2 regions of the Sedimentitalea sp. genome follow, and region 1 is predicted to be linked to the other one. Evidence: riboswitches for the same ligand, from Rfam matches in the RefSeq annotation. Region 1 holds a riboswitch; the other holds the start of a gene.
The links. Region 1 has a riboswitch for glycine ahead of ABJO75_RS24085 (D-amino acid dehydrogenase). Riboswitches for the same ligand answer to the same signal wherever they lie in the genome.
Positions count from the first base shown of each region.

Region 2: it holds a riboswitch for glycine, as region 1 does, so the genes downstream of both, gcvT (glycine cleavage system aminomethyltransferase GcvT) here and ABJO75_RS24085 (D-amino acid dehydrogenase) in region 1, are expected to answer to the same signal.

Region 1 covers NZ_JBDWLR010000090.1:115,626-124,126, reverse strand. The annotation lists gene ABJO75_RS24095 (helix-turn-helix domain-containing protein) at 1-1,176, shown strand, start outside; gene ABJO75_RS24090 (metalloregulator ArsR/SmtB family transcription factor) at 1,591-1,932, opposite strand; gene ABJO75_RS24085 (D-amino acid dehydrogenase) at 2,175-3,419, opposite strand; glycine riboswitch at 3,543-3,630, opposite strand; gene ABJO75_RS24080 (hypothetical protein) at 3,740-4,993, opposite strand; gene ABJO75_RS24075 (VWA domain-containing protein) at 4,990-6,513, opposite strand; gene ABJO75_RS24070 (VWA domain-containing protein) at 6,510-7,490, opposite strand; gene ABJO75_RS24065 (DUF4381 domain-containing protein) at 7,487-7,969, opposite strand; gene ABJO75_RS24060 (DUF58 domain-containing protein) at 7,966-8,501, opposite strand, start outside.
Region 2 covers NZ_JBDWLR010000088.1:56,153-64,653, reverse strand. The annotation lists gene ABJO75_RS22490 (YcjX family protein) at 1-110, opposite strand, end outside; gene truA (tRNA pseudouridine(38-40) synthase TruA) at 208-975, shown strand; gene yghX (YghX family hydrolase) at 992-1,888, opposite strand; gene gcvP (aminomethyl-transferring glycine dehydrogenase) at 1,994-4,843, opposite strand; gene gcvH (glycine cleavage system protein GcvH) at 4,946-5,305, opposite strand; gene gcvT (glycine cleavage system aminomethyltransferase GcvT) at 5,326-6,450, opposite strand; glycine riboswitch at 6,600-6,690, opposite strand; gene ABJO75_RS22460 (hypothetical protein) at 6,855-7,364, shown strand; gene ABJO75_RS22455 (hypothetical protein) at 7,486-7,674, shown strand; gene ABJO75_RS22450 (DUF1467 family protein) at 7,689-7,964, opposite strand; gene mce (methylmalonyl-CoA epimerase) at 7,996-8,400, opposite strand.

The sequences.
Region 1 (8,501 bases):
ACCGCGGAAAGCTTCCTGTCGCACGACGTCGTCTATGCCGCCTTCGATGCCGCCGCTGCCGTTGAGGGTCCGGATTTTTGTATCAAGGTTGGCCAGACGGTCGATCTCAAGAGCTTCCTCCCAAAGGGGCAGATGCTTGCCGAGGCGATGACGCTTGGCGACCTGTTCACTCGCTTCACCCAGATCGTCTCAAGGGAATCCAACGCAGTATCCCAGTCTCTGCTGGTCGAGGATGGTGATGCGTACTTTGCGGCCCGCCGCCATTTCCGCGCCTCGCATTCGCCCGCACAGGCCGATGGGTTCACGATCGGAATCTGGATTTCGCTTTTGCAGCGGGTGCTCGATTTCCGCTGGGACCCGCGCGAGATTGTGCTGCAACTTGCCGACCCGGGCGTGCTGTCAAAGCAGTTCTATGGGATAACCGGCATTCCATCAGACGAGCGGGGCTTTTCCATCCGATTCCCATCGGCGTGGCTCAATCACCGCCTGACCGTGGAAGCGCTGGAGAATGGCCGCGAGTATCACCCGACCGATAGCGACCTTGCTGCACCCATCGATTTTCTGGCAGGGTTCGAGGGCATGGTTCGGTCGCGGGCGTCTGATCCGCATTTCTCGGCGGAACAGGCTGCGCGCCTTGTCGGACTGCACCCAAACACCCTGAACGCGCGCCTGTCCGAACGTGGCGAGACAACCTCGACGGTCATAGCCCGCGTCAAGCGGGACATCGCGTTTGACCTGCTCGGCGCAAAGTACTGCTCGGTGAGCGAAACGGCACAGCAACTTGGTTTCTCGGATCCGACTGTGTTTTCACGAGCCTTCCGACGATGGACCGGCCAATCCCCTCGGATTTCCGGCGCGCATATAGAGAACAGAAACAATGACAATCAGCATAATCGTGGGTCTCTTGTCGGCTTATTTCCTGCCAAAAAGTTCGATCAAATTCGCCGGTTGGCAACAGAAGATCTTCGAAACGCAGCTTGCAATGTTCGAAAGCTACGGCATGAAAAGGAAGATCATGTTTCTGGTTGGTCTTGCAGAAATGTTCGGCACCGTCTGTATCTGATTCTAGGGATTCTGGCTTGGCCCACTTGGGGGGGCGCACTTTTGGGAACTTCCACCGGCGCTATCGTTTGCCATCTGGTGTTCGACACTTGGAAAGATGGTGTTCCGCCATGACTACAGCGGCTCTGTCCATATTCGTGCTTTGGCACAGTTGGAGCAGCATCAGTTTGGTCTTCACGTAGATCGCTCAAGTTAAATCGGCATTCCCAAATGAATTTTTCAGATGACGGCATTTGAGAACGCTACCGTTATAGATGTCCGCCGGAATGGTAGGAGAGAGCCGAAAGCGCCAGGAGGGCTGATCCACGCCAAGGTCTGGAAGGTCCCGCATCCAGTAAACTCTTCCCGATAAAAATGCTGCGTGATTCACGAATGGCCGAAATTGCCGCCGCGCTGTGTCATGGAATTTCGTGCTCATGCAGAAATATTTACGCTGCGTGCGCACGCAGCGAGAAAATCGAATTCTCAGAGAGGGCTCAAACCGGATATTGTAAAGTTTTATTTCGATGTAGGATGTATGCTCGAAGCCTATTCGGTCAGTTTGACAGCTTCGCCCAGCTCCTGTACCAAGAACCGCTCGAACGCCTCGAGGTTGACAGGCTCGAACTGGCCAAATCCCTGCATCCAGACGGATGCGCCACGCAGGGCGTCGGGTTCGAGTTTGCACCACTTAACGCGCCCGCGCTTTTCCTGGCTGATCAGGCCTGCGCGGGTGAGGATGGTCAGATGCTTTGAGATTGCGGCCAGCGACATCTCAAACGGGGTTGCCACGTCGGTCACGGCCATGTCGTCTTCGAGCAACATGGACAGGATCGCCCGACGGGTCGGGTCGGCAAGGGCGGCAAAGACTGTATCCAGAGGATCCGACATGCCCTTGTCTTACTAGGCTGCGTCCGTTTGGAAAAGGTGATTGCGGCAGCGCCTGGGCGGAATGCAACGATCCGAGGGCAAGCCGCTCGAACATGAGGTTGTGCCGAACTATCGATCAAGGAGAATCGGAAGCTTCTCGCAGCGTGGGAATAGGCAAGTTTTCTGAGTTCGGAGCGATCGCTGCGGTTCTCCGCGTCGTTCCCTGCCGACGCGTGCGCGGCAGGGAACGGCGAGTTGTCTGATCAGGCGGCGATTGCCGGTTGTTGGTGGCCGCGCGCGGTTCCATGGGTTTCTGCGACTTTGGCGGCAACGATGCGGGCGGTCGCTGCTGAGAGGGTCCAGCCAAGATGGCCATGTCCGGTGTTGTAAAACACGCCCGGCGCTTGACCGGTTCCGACGCGAGGCAGCATTGATGGCATCATGGGCCGCAGGCCAGCCCATGGCGTCACGTTTTCGGTCGATATGCCGGGGAAGTGGCGTTCGCACCACTCGGTCAGCGGACGTATGCGGTCGGCGCGAATGTCACGGTTGTCGCCGTTGAACTCGGCAGTTCCGGCAATGCGAAAACGGTTGGCGCCAAATCGGCTGGCCACGATCTTGGAGCGATCATCCAGCAAGCTGATCCAGGGTGCAGCAGCCTGACTTTCCGCGTCATCAAGGTTGACGGTGACCGAGTACCCTTTGACAGGATAGATATTGACGCGATCCCCGAGTTGCTGGGCAAATCCTCGGCTTTTGATACCGGCGCTGACAACAACCGCGTCAAAGATTTCGTCGCGACCTGCCTCGGTCACACGCACGACGCCGTTCTCTGCAGAAAGGCTTTCCACCTCTGCGCCAAAACGCAATGTTGCACCGCGACGGGCGCAGGCGCGGGACAGACCCATCGTGAATTTGTGGATGTCACCGGAGCTGTCGGATTCAGTCAGAAACCCGCCAACGAAATCGCCATGCAGGGCCGGTTCGACGTCGCGGATTTCTTCGGGTGCGATTTCGCGGCGGGTAAGGCCACCTTCGGCCAGCAGGGCATTGACTTTGCGGGCATGCGCCAAGTCGCTTGCGTGATCATAGAAATGCAGGATGCCCCGACGTTCCAGATCGAAATCGATACCTTCGCGGTCGGCCATTTCAAACAGCACGGCGCGGGCGGCAATGGCCAAACGGACAGTTTCGACCGTGTTCTGCTTGTAGCGTGGGATGTTTGACAGAAACTCTGCCATCCAGCGCATCTTGTGCAGGGTCGGGGCGGGGTTCACCAACAGCGGCGCGTCCGCCTGCAGCATCCATTTCAGACCCTTCAGGACTGTGCCCCACTGGGTCCAGACCTCGGCGTTCGAGGCGGACAACTGGCCACCGTTGGCAAAGCTGGTTTCCATCGCGGCATAGCGGTGGCGGTCAAAGACGGTCACCTCAAAACCGCGATCCAGCAATTCATAGGCGGTGGTGAGGCCGGTCACACCGGCGCCGATAACGGCAACTTTGGTCATGGACATGCTCCTTGCACGTGCGGCGTCTGCCGCGTGCCCCCTCCGTGCATGGAACCTGAGAGCTTCGCCCGATATCCGGGCTTTCTCCTACGGTGGGCCTTTCGAGCCGCTTTCCGGAGTGTTTCAGCCATACCGGTCCTTGGACCTGAGAGTTTCCGGGGCGGTTGCTCCTTCGGCGGCGGTGTAACCCGCCTTCTCCCGGCATAGCCTTCACTATGTCGCGGCGTTTAGGTGATCAGATTGATTCGCGCAACTGATTTGAGCGATGCTCTGTGCGCCATCGGTATCGGGTTGGCCGAAGGTGCGAGGTTTAGTATAGTTCAAGGGTTGAGCGGAGGCAGATTTGATCCTGTTGAGGTCGCGCGAAGCATGGTGCGCATCTGTGCACGTGCCTTGCCATAAGCCACGCTGACTTGCCGCCACTGAAGTGTCATATCCGATTGCGTTTCACCGCCGAACCGCGCGGCACCGACGCCGGCGAGGGCGGTGTCCAGTTGTCGGAAGTCGGCAGTATCGCCTGCTGGAACAAATGATTTCCAGTGATCCATCTGGATCATCGCTGCAGAGAGATCCTGATCTGCAATCGCCGCAAGCACGGCGCGATGGGCGTATCGTTCTGAGCGGTGCCAGCGGTCGCGCAAGGCCTCAATTCGGCTGCTGATGGTTGGCCGGGCCCATTTGCCGACGCCCCAACCGATCGCCAGAGCCAAAGCCGCCAAGGCGAGCCATTCCGCAACATCGGCGGGATCGGTCGGTTTGGGCGGTGCGCCCGTCACCGTCAATGTAACCTCGGGCACCGATGCGGTTTCGATCTTGCCGCTCTCCAGATTGAACCAGTCTATGGAAACGTCTGGGAGAACCAAGGTGCCATCGGTCTGTGCCACATAGGTTGTGATCTCTGTGCGGGTGCCTGACAAATCGCCCCTGTTTTCGGTTTCTGTGACGACCGGGTCCTTGGGATAAGCACGCAACGCGGTGCCCGGGCTTTCGGGGGCAAGCTGCGGGATCAGGACCGGAGTTGTACCGTCGATGTGTGCGATCAGTGTTCGGGTGATCGCATCGCCCACGGTCAGTTCGCTTTCACCTTCGATTTTCTGTTCAAGCGTGAAACCATTGGCGAGAACAGGCGGCGACAGGCTCTCAGCACCCGCCGGAAGGGACGCCACGAACCTGATGTCGGGGAGCGGGGCAGAAAAGGCGATCGGATCGGTGCTGCCGGGATCGGCATAGGTGATCGCAGCCTCGCCCGCAGGCAGGCGATAGTCACCGGGCGCCAGCGGATACAAGCGATAGGCGCGCTGTACACCTGACCATGTTTCCCCTTCAATCCGTTCACTGATCGGGGTGGTGGCGCGCTCCGGCAGACGCACCATCAGCGAAGGAACCTCGAGTGTCGGAAAATCCGGTGAGCTTGGCATCCACGTTGGTACGAGCACCTTTATGCGCAAGACCAGCGGTTGGCCGACGATGACCGAGTCGTTTTCAAACTCGAAGCTGATTTCGGGCTCTTGTGCGATGGCAAAACCACTCGCAAAAAACAACAGGATAAACGTTGAGGCAAGCAGCCGGATCATTGCGGTCCCCCGCTGTTTTCCAGAACAAAACGGCTGCGCAGGAAATCCCCCATATCGGTATCGATGCTGTCGATCCACTGCTGCGCCGTCTGGGGTGCGCTGTCTTCGGTCGGGGCCTCGACCTGAGTGTCGGCACCGCGTTGGGATTCGTTGTCAAAGACCACCTCGTCGGCACCAATCCCGCTCGCTTCTCCGGTGTCGGATTGCTCCTGCGCGGTCTCTACGTATTCGACGATGGCCCAGGCAATCTCGCGGTTTCTTTCGGCCTCCGGGAAATCCGGTTGCCGTTTCAGCGCCTCTTCAAAGGCCCGTGCGCCGGGGCGATACTCGCGGTTTCGGATGCGCGACAGCCCTTCGGCAAAGGCAGCATCCGCCGTACTGATCCCGGCAAAGGTTTCGGCGGCCTCGGCGTATTGACCGGCGCGCATTTGCGCGTGTCCACGCCACATCGGATCCTCAAACAGGTCTGCCGCCCATGCGTATTCCTTGTTTTGATACGCCAGATGACCTTGCTGATCCGCGGTCAGGAACCAGTCTTTCCAGCCTTCAGCTTGTCCAATTGTTGGGACCTGAAAACCAAAAACCAGCAGCACAACCGCGCTCCACCGCATGGTCCAGCCGCGACGGAACCACAACAGGGCCAGCATCGCTGCAGGCCAGAGGAACCACCAGCCACGATCCTCCCATTTTAGCCGTTCATCCGCCAGTAACGCGGCCTTGTGGGCCGATCGCAGGCTACGTTCGATGCGGTCTATGTCACTGTCATCGGCGCTGAGGGGAACGACGGTGACATCGTTCAACCGGTCCAGTTGTGACGGAATTTGCCCATCGGGCAAAGTGACCAACATGACAATGGGTGGCAGTGGCGTCTCGGCCGAGCCTTGGAACGCGGCGATGTCCGCCGGGTTCAGATCATCCAGTACAAAGAGTATGGCGCCCGGCGTTTCGGTTGTTTCGGCGATCTCCAACGCGAGCGCCAGAGCGGCGGCCGGATTGTCCCCGTCCACAGGCATCACCGCCGGGTTCAATCCCTGCAGCAGCGGTTGCAGTATGTTTGGGTCTTCGGTCGGGGGGGAAACCCTGTGCGCAGAACCAGCATAGGCGATGAGAGCGGTGCGCGCCCCCGCACGTTCGTTGATCAGGTCGAGGATCTTGAACCGGGCGCGTTCCAGCCGGGAGGGCGCAAGATCAGTCGCTTCCATTGATTCCGTAACCTTCAGCGCCACGACAAGCGGAGCGGTTTCCGACACCAGCGGATTGGGGATGCGGCTCCAGCTTGGTCCGGCAGCGGCGAGAGCCAAAAGCGTAAGGCCAGCCGCCACTCCGTCAATCGGATAGAACCGGCGCGTGCCCGCATCGCCAACCTTTAGCGCGTCTGCCAGATGGGGGGCGATCTCGACGGCCTCGAAATCGCTGGCGGCCTTGCGCCGGCGGGCCAGATACCAGAGTGCTGCAACGGCCAGAAGGCCGAGCAACCAGAGTGGCCTCAGGAAATGAAAGGCGTCCAGCGTCTCGATCATGACACCCTCCGTCGTGCTCGGATGGTCAAGAGTGACAGGATGCAAAGGCCGACCAATAGCGCCGCACCCGCCGCGATCCAAGAAAGGTTCTCGGTTGGTCGAAAGCTGGTGCTTTGGGTGATGCGGGGTGCCATTTCATCGATCTGCGCATAGATATCGCTCAGCGCTTTGGCATCATCGGCAAAGAAGAACGCGCCACCCGTGCGTTTCGCGATATCCTCAAGCGCTCCGAGGTCCACCTTGTCTTCGCCCGATGCCACCGGGTCGCCGACACCGATGGTTTGAATGACAACACCGCGATCCGCCGCAATTGTGGCAGCGTTGATCGGGGTCATGCGGCTGCTGGTGTCGGCCCCATCGCTCAGCAGGATAATCAGCCGCTCGTCAACCTCGCTTGCCTCGAACGTGCGCACCGCAAGCCCGATGGCGTCACCGATTGCCGTATTGGGACCCGCCATGCCCACCTGTGTCTGATCGAGAAAGCCATCCAGACTCTGCAGGTCTTCGGTAAACGGCGCCTGAACGAACGCCTTGGTCCCAAACACGATCAACGCCATCCGATCACTGTCACGCGCGGCGATGAACTCTTTCATCACTGACTTCACCGCGTCCAGGCGCTGTTGCCGTTCTCCGTCTTCTCCGACGAAATCGCGTTCGTCCATCGAACCCGAGATATCGAGCGCCAATACGATGTCGCGTGCCGATTTTTCGATCACCACAGGTTCCCCCGACTGCTGGGGTTGGGCGAGGCCCAGCACAATTAGCGCCCAGATACAGATTGCGGCCCCCATCTGAAGCCACCCGCGCCGCAACACCGTTGCACCGATAGAGGGCGTTTCGCCTGCCGCTTCGGTCAGCATGCGAAAGAACGGTACTCGGATCGCAGCAACCTGTTCCTTGTGCGGCGGCATGAAACGCCAGATCAGCCAAGGAGCAGGGAGGAGCAGCAAGAGCCAGGGATGTGCAAACGTGATCATGTTTGCGGCTCACGCAATGCGGCGTCGTGATTGGAAATCCACTTCTGTGCAAGTTCCGCGAGGCCGGGTTGCGTAGGTACATCCCGGTAAGGCGCGGCGGCGAGCACACGGCCCGGACCGTCGGAAAATCCGTCCCCCGGCAAGGTTCGATCTAGAAATGCCAACCAGTGTTCTCCGGTCAACCCGGCAACATCCTCACGCGGAAAGGCGGCGAGAGCGGTGCGCCGGATGATCTGTGCAATACGGGCCGGGTCATCGCCTGCGTCGGACAATGCAGCCAGTGCAGCGCGGCGATAGGCATTGGCACGATGACGACGCAGGCCCTTCCGGATGAGCAATAGCAAACCGGCAATCAGACCAAATGCGAGCCAGATCCAGCCGACGGTCTGCGGCATCATCGAGATTGGCAGAGGTTCGGGTGCCGGTTCCAGCAGGTCGAGCAATTGCACGAGGTTCAGCCCATCCAGATCGCCGTTCATCTGGTGCGTCCTGTCTGGCCAAGTAACAGCGACAGCTGCTCAAGCGCGGGTTTTGTGGTGGTCAGCGGCAGGAAGGGCAGCCCGTATTTGCGGGTCCAGTGATCAAGTTTTGCCAGCCGGCCGCGCGTTACGGTTTCGATCCGCTCGCGCACCGTGCCATCGGCCGCGTTGATCTCGGCCTGTAACTCGCCATCGGAAATGGCGATGCGGAACCCTTCGGGCAATGCGTCGGCCAACGGATCGGCCACGCTAAAGAGCAGCACGTCGTTGTGTTGGGCCAGCGACCTGAGCAGCCGTTCGGTTTGATCGTCAATGCCGTCAAAATCAGAAAAGACCAGTATCAAATAGTTGGTCTTGGCAATCCGCCCTGCCGATTTGAGGGCCGCGCTCAAAGATCCGGGTTCCGGGACTGCCCGTGCTGCATGCAGGCGTGTGTTTGCATCTGCAACCGAGGCCAGAATCCGGTGCACGGCGGCAGTCGAACGCACCGGGCGATGTTCGGCAATGGCATCGTCACCGAAGACCAGACCGC
Region 2 (8,501 bases), on a different contig from region 1:
AACCCGGTCACACCCAGCCGGATCACAGGCTCGAACAGTGTTTCGCTGATTGTGTCACCTACGGATTCGATGCTGCGCACCAGCCCGTCGGCTATAGATGAAATGACCAAACCTGTACCCTGCCTCACCTCGTTCATCCCAAGATAGGGGGCGGTTGCAGCTGTTACCAGCCTTGCCGTTTCCTGCAACGCACGGTAGCAGCGCGCCATGCCGCGTTATGCTCTCAAAGTGGAATATCAGGGTGCGCCCTTTGCCGGATGGCAAAGGCAAAAGGATCAGCCGTCGGTGCAGGGTGCCATCGAATCAGCCCTGGCCCGTCTGGAACCACGCGACCACACGATTGCCGCCGCAGGGCGGACCGATGCAGGCGTACATGCGCTTGGGCAGGTGGCGCATTGCGACATGGCGCGTGACTGGGATGCGTTCCGCCTGTCCGAGGCGCTGAACTATCATCTCAAGCCCGCTCCGGTGGCAATTGTCGATTGCGCGCAGGTCGCAGAGGATTGGCATGCACGCTTTTCAGCGCAGGAACGCCGGTATCTCTTTCGCCTGGTGACGCGCCGCGCTCCGGCAACGCATGAGGCCGGACAGGTCTGGCAGGTCAAGCATCCGCTGGATATCGCGGCGATGCAGGCCGGGGCCGATCAGTTGATCGGGCGACATGATTTTACCACCTTCCGCAGCACGATTTGTCAGGCGGCAAGCCCCGTCAAAACGCTGGATGCGTTGCGGATTGAGGAGGTCGATGGATTTTCCGGACGCGAAGTGCAGTTCCACGTCCGCGCGCGGTCGTTCCTGCACAACCAAGTGCGCAGTTTTGTCGGCACGCTTGAGCGCGTCGGCGCAGGGGCTTGGGCGCCTGATGATTTGGGCAAAGCGCTCGCCGCGCGTGATCGCGCGGCTTGCGGGCCGGTCTGCCCGCCGCAGGGGTTGTATCTGGCGGCGGTGCAGTATCCCGAGGATCCGTTTGCCTGACCCAAAGAGGTCCGGTTCAGTTCAGATGTGTATCAAAGAACGCCAGCGTCCGCTCCCACGCGAGGGCGGCGGCTTCGGCGTCATAGCGGGGCGTCGTATCGTTGTGAAAGCCGTGGTTCACATCTGGATAGACGTGCACGGTGAATTCCTTGCCATTGGCCGTCAGCGCCTCTGCATAGGCGTCGGCCCCGGCATTGATGCGCTCATCCAGCCCGGCATAGTGGATCAGTAGCGGAGCGGAGATATCGGCAACGTCCTCGGCCGCGGGCTGACGCCCATAGAACGGAACGGATGCGGCAAGATCCGGATAGGCAACCGCCAGCGCATTGCACACACTGCCGCCATAGCAGAACCCCACGCATCCGACCTTACCAGTGGATGATGGGTGATCGCGCAAGAATTCGAAGGCCGCAAAGAAATCCTCCATCAGTTTTGCGCCATCCATTGACCGCTGCATTTCGCGGCCTTCATCGTCGGTCCCCGGATAGCCGCCAAGTGGTGACAACCCGTCAGGACCAAGCGCGAGATATCCCGCCTTGGCAGCGCGGCGCACCACATCTTCGATATAGGGGTTCAAACCACGGTTTTCGTGCACTACGAGAACAGCGGGCAGTTTGCCTTCTGCGTCTGCCGGGCGGGCCATCAATCCGCTGATCGTTCCATGTCCATCGGGGCTTTCATAGGTGATCCGTTCGGTCACGATCGACGGATCGTCCGGCGCCACCTGCTGCGCCAACGCATAGTTTGGCGCAAGTTGTTCAAGGATCATCGCCCCTGTCACGCCAGCCGCCGCATATCGCCCCGCGCGGGTGATGAAATCGCGCTTGGACATCTGACCGTGAACGTAACCGTCGAATATTTCGAGGATACGGGAATCAAAATCGCTTGCTTTCCGGCGAACGGGATTTGGCATGGCACTCTCCTTTGACAGCGGTATCTGCCCGATAGCTTAGCGCCGAACAGATCGCTTTCAAATTGAATCCAGCCCTGTTTCAGAACGTTCTGCGCGTGTTCCCGCCTATTCCGCCGCTTCGGCATACTCCTCCATCGGCGGGCAGGTGCAGACGAGGTGGCGGTCGCCATAGACGTTGTCGACGCGGTTTACGGGCGGCCAGTATTTATCGACCCGGAAGGCACCTGGCGGGAAACAGCCCTGTTCGCGCGAATAGGGGCGATCCCAGTCTTTCACGAGATCCTCCATCGTGTGCGGCGCATTCTTGAGCGGGTTGTTGTCCTTGTCGATCCGGCCCTCTTCGATTTCCCGGATCTCGTCACGGATCGCCAGCATCGCGTCACAGAACCGATCAAGCTCGGCCTTGGTCTCGCTTTCGGTCGGCTCGATCATCAGGGTTCCGGCAACCGGCCAGCTCATCGTGGGTGCGTGAAACCCGTTGTCGATCAGGCGCTTGGCGATGTCATCAACGGTGACGCCGGCGCTTTCGGCATACGGGCGTGTATCCAGGATACACTCATGCGCCACCCGGCCTGTCTTGCCGCGATAGAGCACGTCATATGCGCCCTCCAGTCGTTTGGCGATGTAGTTGGCGTTCAAGATCGCCACCCGCGTCGCCTGTGTCAGCCCGTCGCCGCCCATCAGCAAACAATAGGCCCAGCTGATTGGCAGAATCGAAGGCGACCCATAGGGTGCCGCCGAAACTGGCCCTTCCTGTCCACCCGTTGACGGATGGCCCGGCAAGTGCGGTTCAAGATGCGCCTTGACCCCGATCGGTCCCATGCCGGGTCCGCCGCCGCCGTGCGGGATGCAGAACGTCTTGTGCAGGTTGAGGTGGCTGACATCACCGCCCAAATCGCCGGGGCGCGACAGACCGACCATCGCATTCATGTTGGCCCCGTCGATATAGACCTGTCCGCCATGCTCGTGCACGATCTTGCAGACCTCGGTGACCGTTTCCTCAAACACACCGTGCGTCGAGGGATAAGTTACCATGCACCCGGCCAGATCGGCAGCGTGTTTTTCCGCCTTGGCACGGAAATCATCGAGATCGATATCCCCGTTGGCCGCCGATTTTACCGGCACGACCTTCCATCCGACCATATTGGCGCTGGCAGGGTTGGTGCCATGCGCGCTCATCGGGATCAGACAGATGTCGCGGTGCCCTTCTCCGTTGGCACGATGATAGGCCGCGATGGTCAGCAAACCTGCATATTCACCCTGTGCACCGGAATTCGGCTGCATCGACAGCGCGTCATACCCGGTGATCTCGCACAGCTTGCTGGACAAATCGTCAATGAGTTCATGATACCCCTGCGCCTGATCTGCCGGGCAGAACGGGTGCAAACGCGAGAACTCGCGCCAGCTAACCGGCATCATCTCGGCTGCGGCGTTCAGCTTCATCGTACAACTGCCCAGCGGGATCATCGCCCGGTCAAGCGCAAGGTCGCGATCTGCAAGCCTGCGCATATAGCGCATCATCTCGGTTTCGGCGCGGTTCATGTGAAAGATCGGGTGGGTCAGATAGTCCGACGTACGGTGCAGTTTTGACGGCACGCGATACTCTGGTTCAAACTGATCATCGGCACGGACGATACCAAAGGCGCGCCAGACCGCTTCCACGTTCTCGGGGCGGGTGCATTCATCAAGGCTGATCCCGACGCGATGTTCCCCGACACGGCGCAGGTTGATGTTCTCGTCCACCGCCGATTTCAGAACCGCGGCCTGCAAGGGCCCCACATCAACGGTGATGGTGTCAAAGAATGACTGCGGATCAACCTTGAACCCGGCCTCTTCCAAGCCTTTGGCGAGACGCACTGTCTTGCGGTGAATTCGCTGCGCAATGGCCATAAGGCCCTTGGGGCCGTGAAACACTGCATACATCGACGCCATGACAGCGAGCAGCGCTTGTGCTGTGCAGACATTGCTGGTCGCCTTTTCGCGGCGAATATGCTGTTCGCGGGTTTGCAGCGACAGGCGATAGGCACGGTTTCCGTGGCTGTCGACGCTGACCCCAACCAGCCGGCCAGGCATGGCGCGGGCGTATTCGGCCTTGGTCGCCATATAGGCGGCGTGTGGGCCGCCATAGCCAAGCGGGACGCCGAACCGCTGGGTGCTGCCGACGGCAATATCCGCGCCCATTGCGCCTGGCTCTTTCAGCAGAGTCAGTGCAAGTGGGTCGGCGGACATGACGGCAATCGCCTTGTGTTCATGCAGCGCAGCGATCTGGTCGGTAAAGTCGCGCACGTGACCATAGGTTCCGGGATATTGGAACAGCGCGCCAAAGACCTTGTCCGCCTCGAGCTTGTCCGGATTGCCAACGATCACTTCGATTCCCAATGGGGCCGCGCGGGTCTGGATCACCGCAATATTCTGCGGGTGACAATCGCGATCCACGAAGAATGCCTTGACCTTGGACTTGGACACCCGCTGCGCCATCGTCATCGCCTCGGCACAGGCGGTTGCCTCGTCCAATAGCGAAGCATTGGCGATCTCAAGCCCGGTCAGGTCACTGATCATGGTCTGGTAGTTCAGCAGCGCCTCGAGCCGCCCTTGGCTGATCTCGGGCTGATAGGGCGTATAGGCGGTGTACCACGCCGGGTTCTCAAGAATGTTGCGTTGGATGGCGGGCGGTGTCACCGTTCCGTAATAGCCTTGCCCGATCAGGCTCGTCAGAACCTTGTTCTTGGCCGCGACCAACCGCATATGGTGCAACAGTTCCCGTTCGGATTTGGCCCGCCCGAAATCCAGCTTTTCTTTCTGCCGGATCCCTGCGGGCACCGTGTCATCAATCAGCGCCTCGACACTTTCAGCCCCCACCGTGGCCAACATCTGGTCCATCTCTTCTGGGGACGGGCCGATATGGCGACGATTGGCAAAGTCATAGGGTAGATATTCGGTGGGTTCAAAAGGCATCGCGTGTCTCCGGAAATGGCGGGTCCGCGCCGATTGGCACCCCGCTCGTCAGTCTCTTGCCAGATGGTGTGCGCCAGAGGCCAATGCCCCCGGCGCGAGATCTTATGCGATGAAGTCCTTGTAGGCGGCTTCATCCATATAATCGGTCATCGGGCTGGTGTCGGAGGCCTTGATCTTGAAGAACCAGGCGGCGCCTTGCGCATCTTCGTTTACTAGGCCGGGATTGTCGGCCAGCGCATCGTTGACCTCGACGATTTCGCCATCGAGCGGCGCGAGAATATCGCTGGCCGCTTTGACGCTTTCGATGACGACGATCTCTTCGTCCTTGGTCACTTCGGTGCCTGCTTCGGGCAGCTCCACGAACACCACGTCGCCCAGTTGTTCTGCCGCGTGCTCGGTGATCCCGACCACGATCAGTTCACCTTCTTCCAGCAGCCATTCATGTTCTTCGGTAAATTTCATGTCCGGTTTTCCCTCTTGGACTAGCGCTTGAAATTGGCTGCCACGAACGGCAGCTTTGTGACTTTGAGCGGCAGGCGCTTGCCGCGCAGCTCGCCGTATACTGTGGTTTCGGGCGCCGCGAGTTCGGTTGGGACATAGCCCATCGCAACCGGCCCACCAACCGTCGGGCCAAAGCCGCCCGAGGTGATCACGCCGACCTGATCGCCGCCTTCGGAGGCCGCAAAGAGCGCCACACCTTCACGCATTGGCGCACGCCCTTCAGGCCGCAACCCGACGCGTTTGCGCGCAGGCCCCGCGGCCATCTGTGCGAGAACGGCATCGGCACCGGGGAACCCGCCCGCGCGCGCGCCGTCAGTGCGACGTGCCTTTTGTATGGCCCAGGTCAGCCCCGCCTCGGCGGGCAATGTGGTTTCATCAATATCATGACCATAAAGGCACAGCCCGGCCTCCAGCCGCAGCGAATCCCGTGCGCCCAACCCGATTGGTGCAACTGCGTCATGCGACAATAGGAGCCTCGCCAGCGCTTCCGCATGGCGATTGGGAACCGAGATCTCGTATCCGTCCTCGCCGGTATATCCGGACCGCGACACCCAGCATTCCACCCCGTCCAACATCACTGTGGCAACATCCATGAAGGCCATGTCGATGACACGCGCATTCAGGCTTTCCAGCACGGTTTGTGCCTCGGGACCCTGCAACGCCAAAAGCGCGCGATCGGTCACCTCTGTCACGGTGATCCCCGGCTCCAACGCGGATTTCATGCGGGCGATGTCCGCCTCTTTGCATGCCGCGTTGACCACCACGTAAAGATGATCACCCCGGTTTGCGAACATCAGATCGTCAAGAATGCCGCCTCTGTCATTCAGGAACAGGCCATAGCGCTGTCGCCCTTCGCCCAACCCGGCCACATCCATCGGCACAAGCGTCTCAAACGCGGCAGCGATGTCGGCATACGGCGCGCCGGACAGGATCACCTGTCCCATATGGCTCACATCAAATAATCCGGCGCTGTTGCGCGTCTGGCTATGCTCGGCCATGATCCCTTCGGGATACTGAACAGGCATACTATAGCCCGCAAAGCCAACCATCCTTGCACCCAGCTCATCATGCAGCGGATGAAGCGGTGTTTGTTTAAGATCGGTCATACCTGCTCCTGTCACAGGCCGATGCGATTTTGTAAAATCATCCCGGCACCCCAAAACCACGCGGAATCGCGCGGTACGATGCCCCCTCTGTCCTTTCGCCTGAGATCGCTATCCCTTCGGCGGACGCAATGCGCCTCTCTCCAGAGCTTCTAATGCAAACGGTCCCTTGAGCCTGAGAGTTTCCGGGGCGGTTGCTCCTTCGGCACCGGACGATTCGACCGGTTCTCCCGCATGCATTGGTATACGGTAGCGTCAGTGTGAATTGCCGACAAGCCCCTGCGGTCCTGCGTTCGCCCACATTGCGCAAAAGACGCGTGAATGTGCGTCCAGCCAATGCGTAACAAGTTGGGCGCGCTGCGCATAATCCGGTTGCCGTGGCCGCGTTTGATGGCAAGGATGGCCACATGTCTCAGCCGCCCCCAAAGAAACGCCGCCCGGCCACTGCACTGATCGCATTTGCGCGCGCCCTTTCGATGGAAGAGCCTGTAGATCATGGCGAGGTCGACGATCTGGTTGATTCTGTCAGCCTCGCCCCGGCCGAACGGATCGCGCTGGTTTCGGCGCTGCATCAGGTCAATCATGATGAACTGGCGCTGGTGATCTCTGATCTGCTTGGCCGCCGCATCGCCCGGCTGCGCGAGCGGGAAAGCGGATTGCGAGATCTGGACGAGGTCGTGGGGATCTGGACACAACGGCTGAGTGCCGGGGCGCTATTGGCGGCGGCTGGTGCAACAATCGCGGGCGCGTTAGCCGGTGATGCGGCCATTGCTGCGCTGTCCGTGCCCACCATCGGGGGTATCGCGGTTGCACTCGGCAGATTGCGGCTGCGGCGCGGGCAAGCCAAGCTGTTTCGGGAACGTGAGGAAACCGAACATCTGTTGCGGAGTACGCTAGAGGCACTGAAATCGCGTTAGAATACCGCCTGCATCCGGAAACTGGTGTTGATTCGAAATGAACTGTAGGCGCTTTCTGGTGGATCGAAGGTGGAATTTTCGCCAGAATCGACTATATTGATATCAGAGAAGGAGAACTGTGATGTTCGAGACCCTTGGTTTGGATAGTCTGATACTCGGAACCAGCGTATGCGCGGGCCTGATTGGCTTGGGCGCGGCCTCGTACATGAGTTTTCGTGCACGTCAGGCCGAGACTGTGCCGGATGTCAGCGAGAGCGTCAAATCGGCGCCCTATCACCGTTTGCACAACGTTCTGCCAATCGAACGCTGAAACCGCGAACAACCTTACCCCTCCGGCCCCATCCTGTTGAACCAGTCCAGATCGCGCACGCTGATCATACCGGACAGGATAATCGTTACCACGACAGCCCAGATCACCAGCGCAACAGCTGTTGAAATCAACGCCTTTTTCTTCAGATTGTGAACCTCAGGTGCCCCGGAATGGGTTCCGGGTTCAATCTTGCCTTCATCGCCTTGCGTCCGCACACGGATCGGCAAGGCGACAAAGAATGTCATGAACCAGATGATCGCGAACAATACGATTGCAGATACGATGGACATGCGGCGCTCCGTGCTTTCAGTAAACCGTGATTCAGACCTGTTCCAGCTCGACCAAGCACCCGTTGAAGTCCTTGGGATGCAGGAACAGCACTGGCTTGCCATGTGCGCCGATCTTGGGGGTCCCATCGCCCAGCACCCGTGCGCCTGTTGATTTCAGATGATCGCGCGCGACCAGAATGTCATCGACCTCATAGCAGACATGGTGAATGCCGCCTGATGGATTCTTGTCGAGAAACCCCTGGATCGGGCTGTTTTCGCCCAAGGGATACAGCAGTTCGATCTTGGTGTTTGGCAGTTCGATGAACACCACAGTCACGCCGTGATCGGGTTCGTCCTGTGGCGCACCGACCGTCGCACCAAGGGCGTTGGCATATTGCGCTGACGCGGCCTCCAGATCCGGTACGGCAATGGCGACATGGTTCAGGCGTCCGATCATGGGTCTTTCCTCATCTGCTGTGTTGCAGGCCTTATGCGATGGACGATCCCCAAGAGCAATGGGACCATTTCGCCCGTCTGCGCCGGGCGGCATTCAATGTC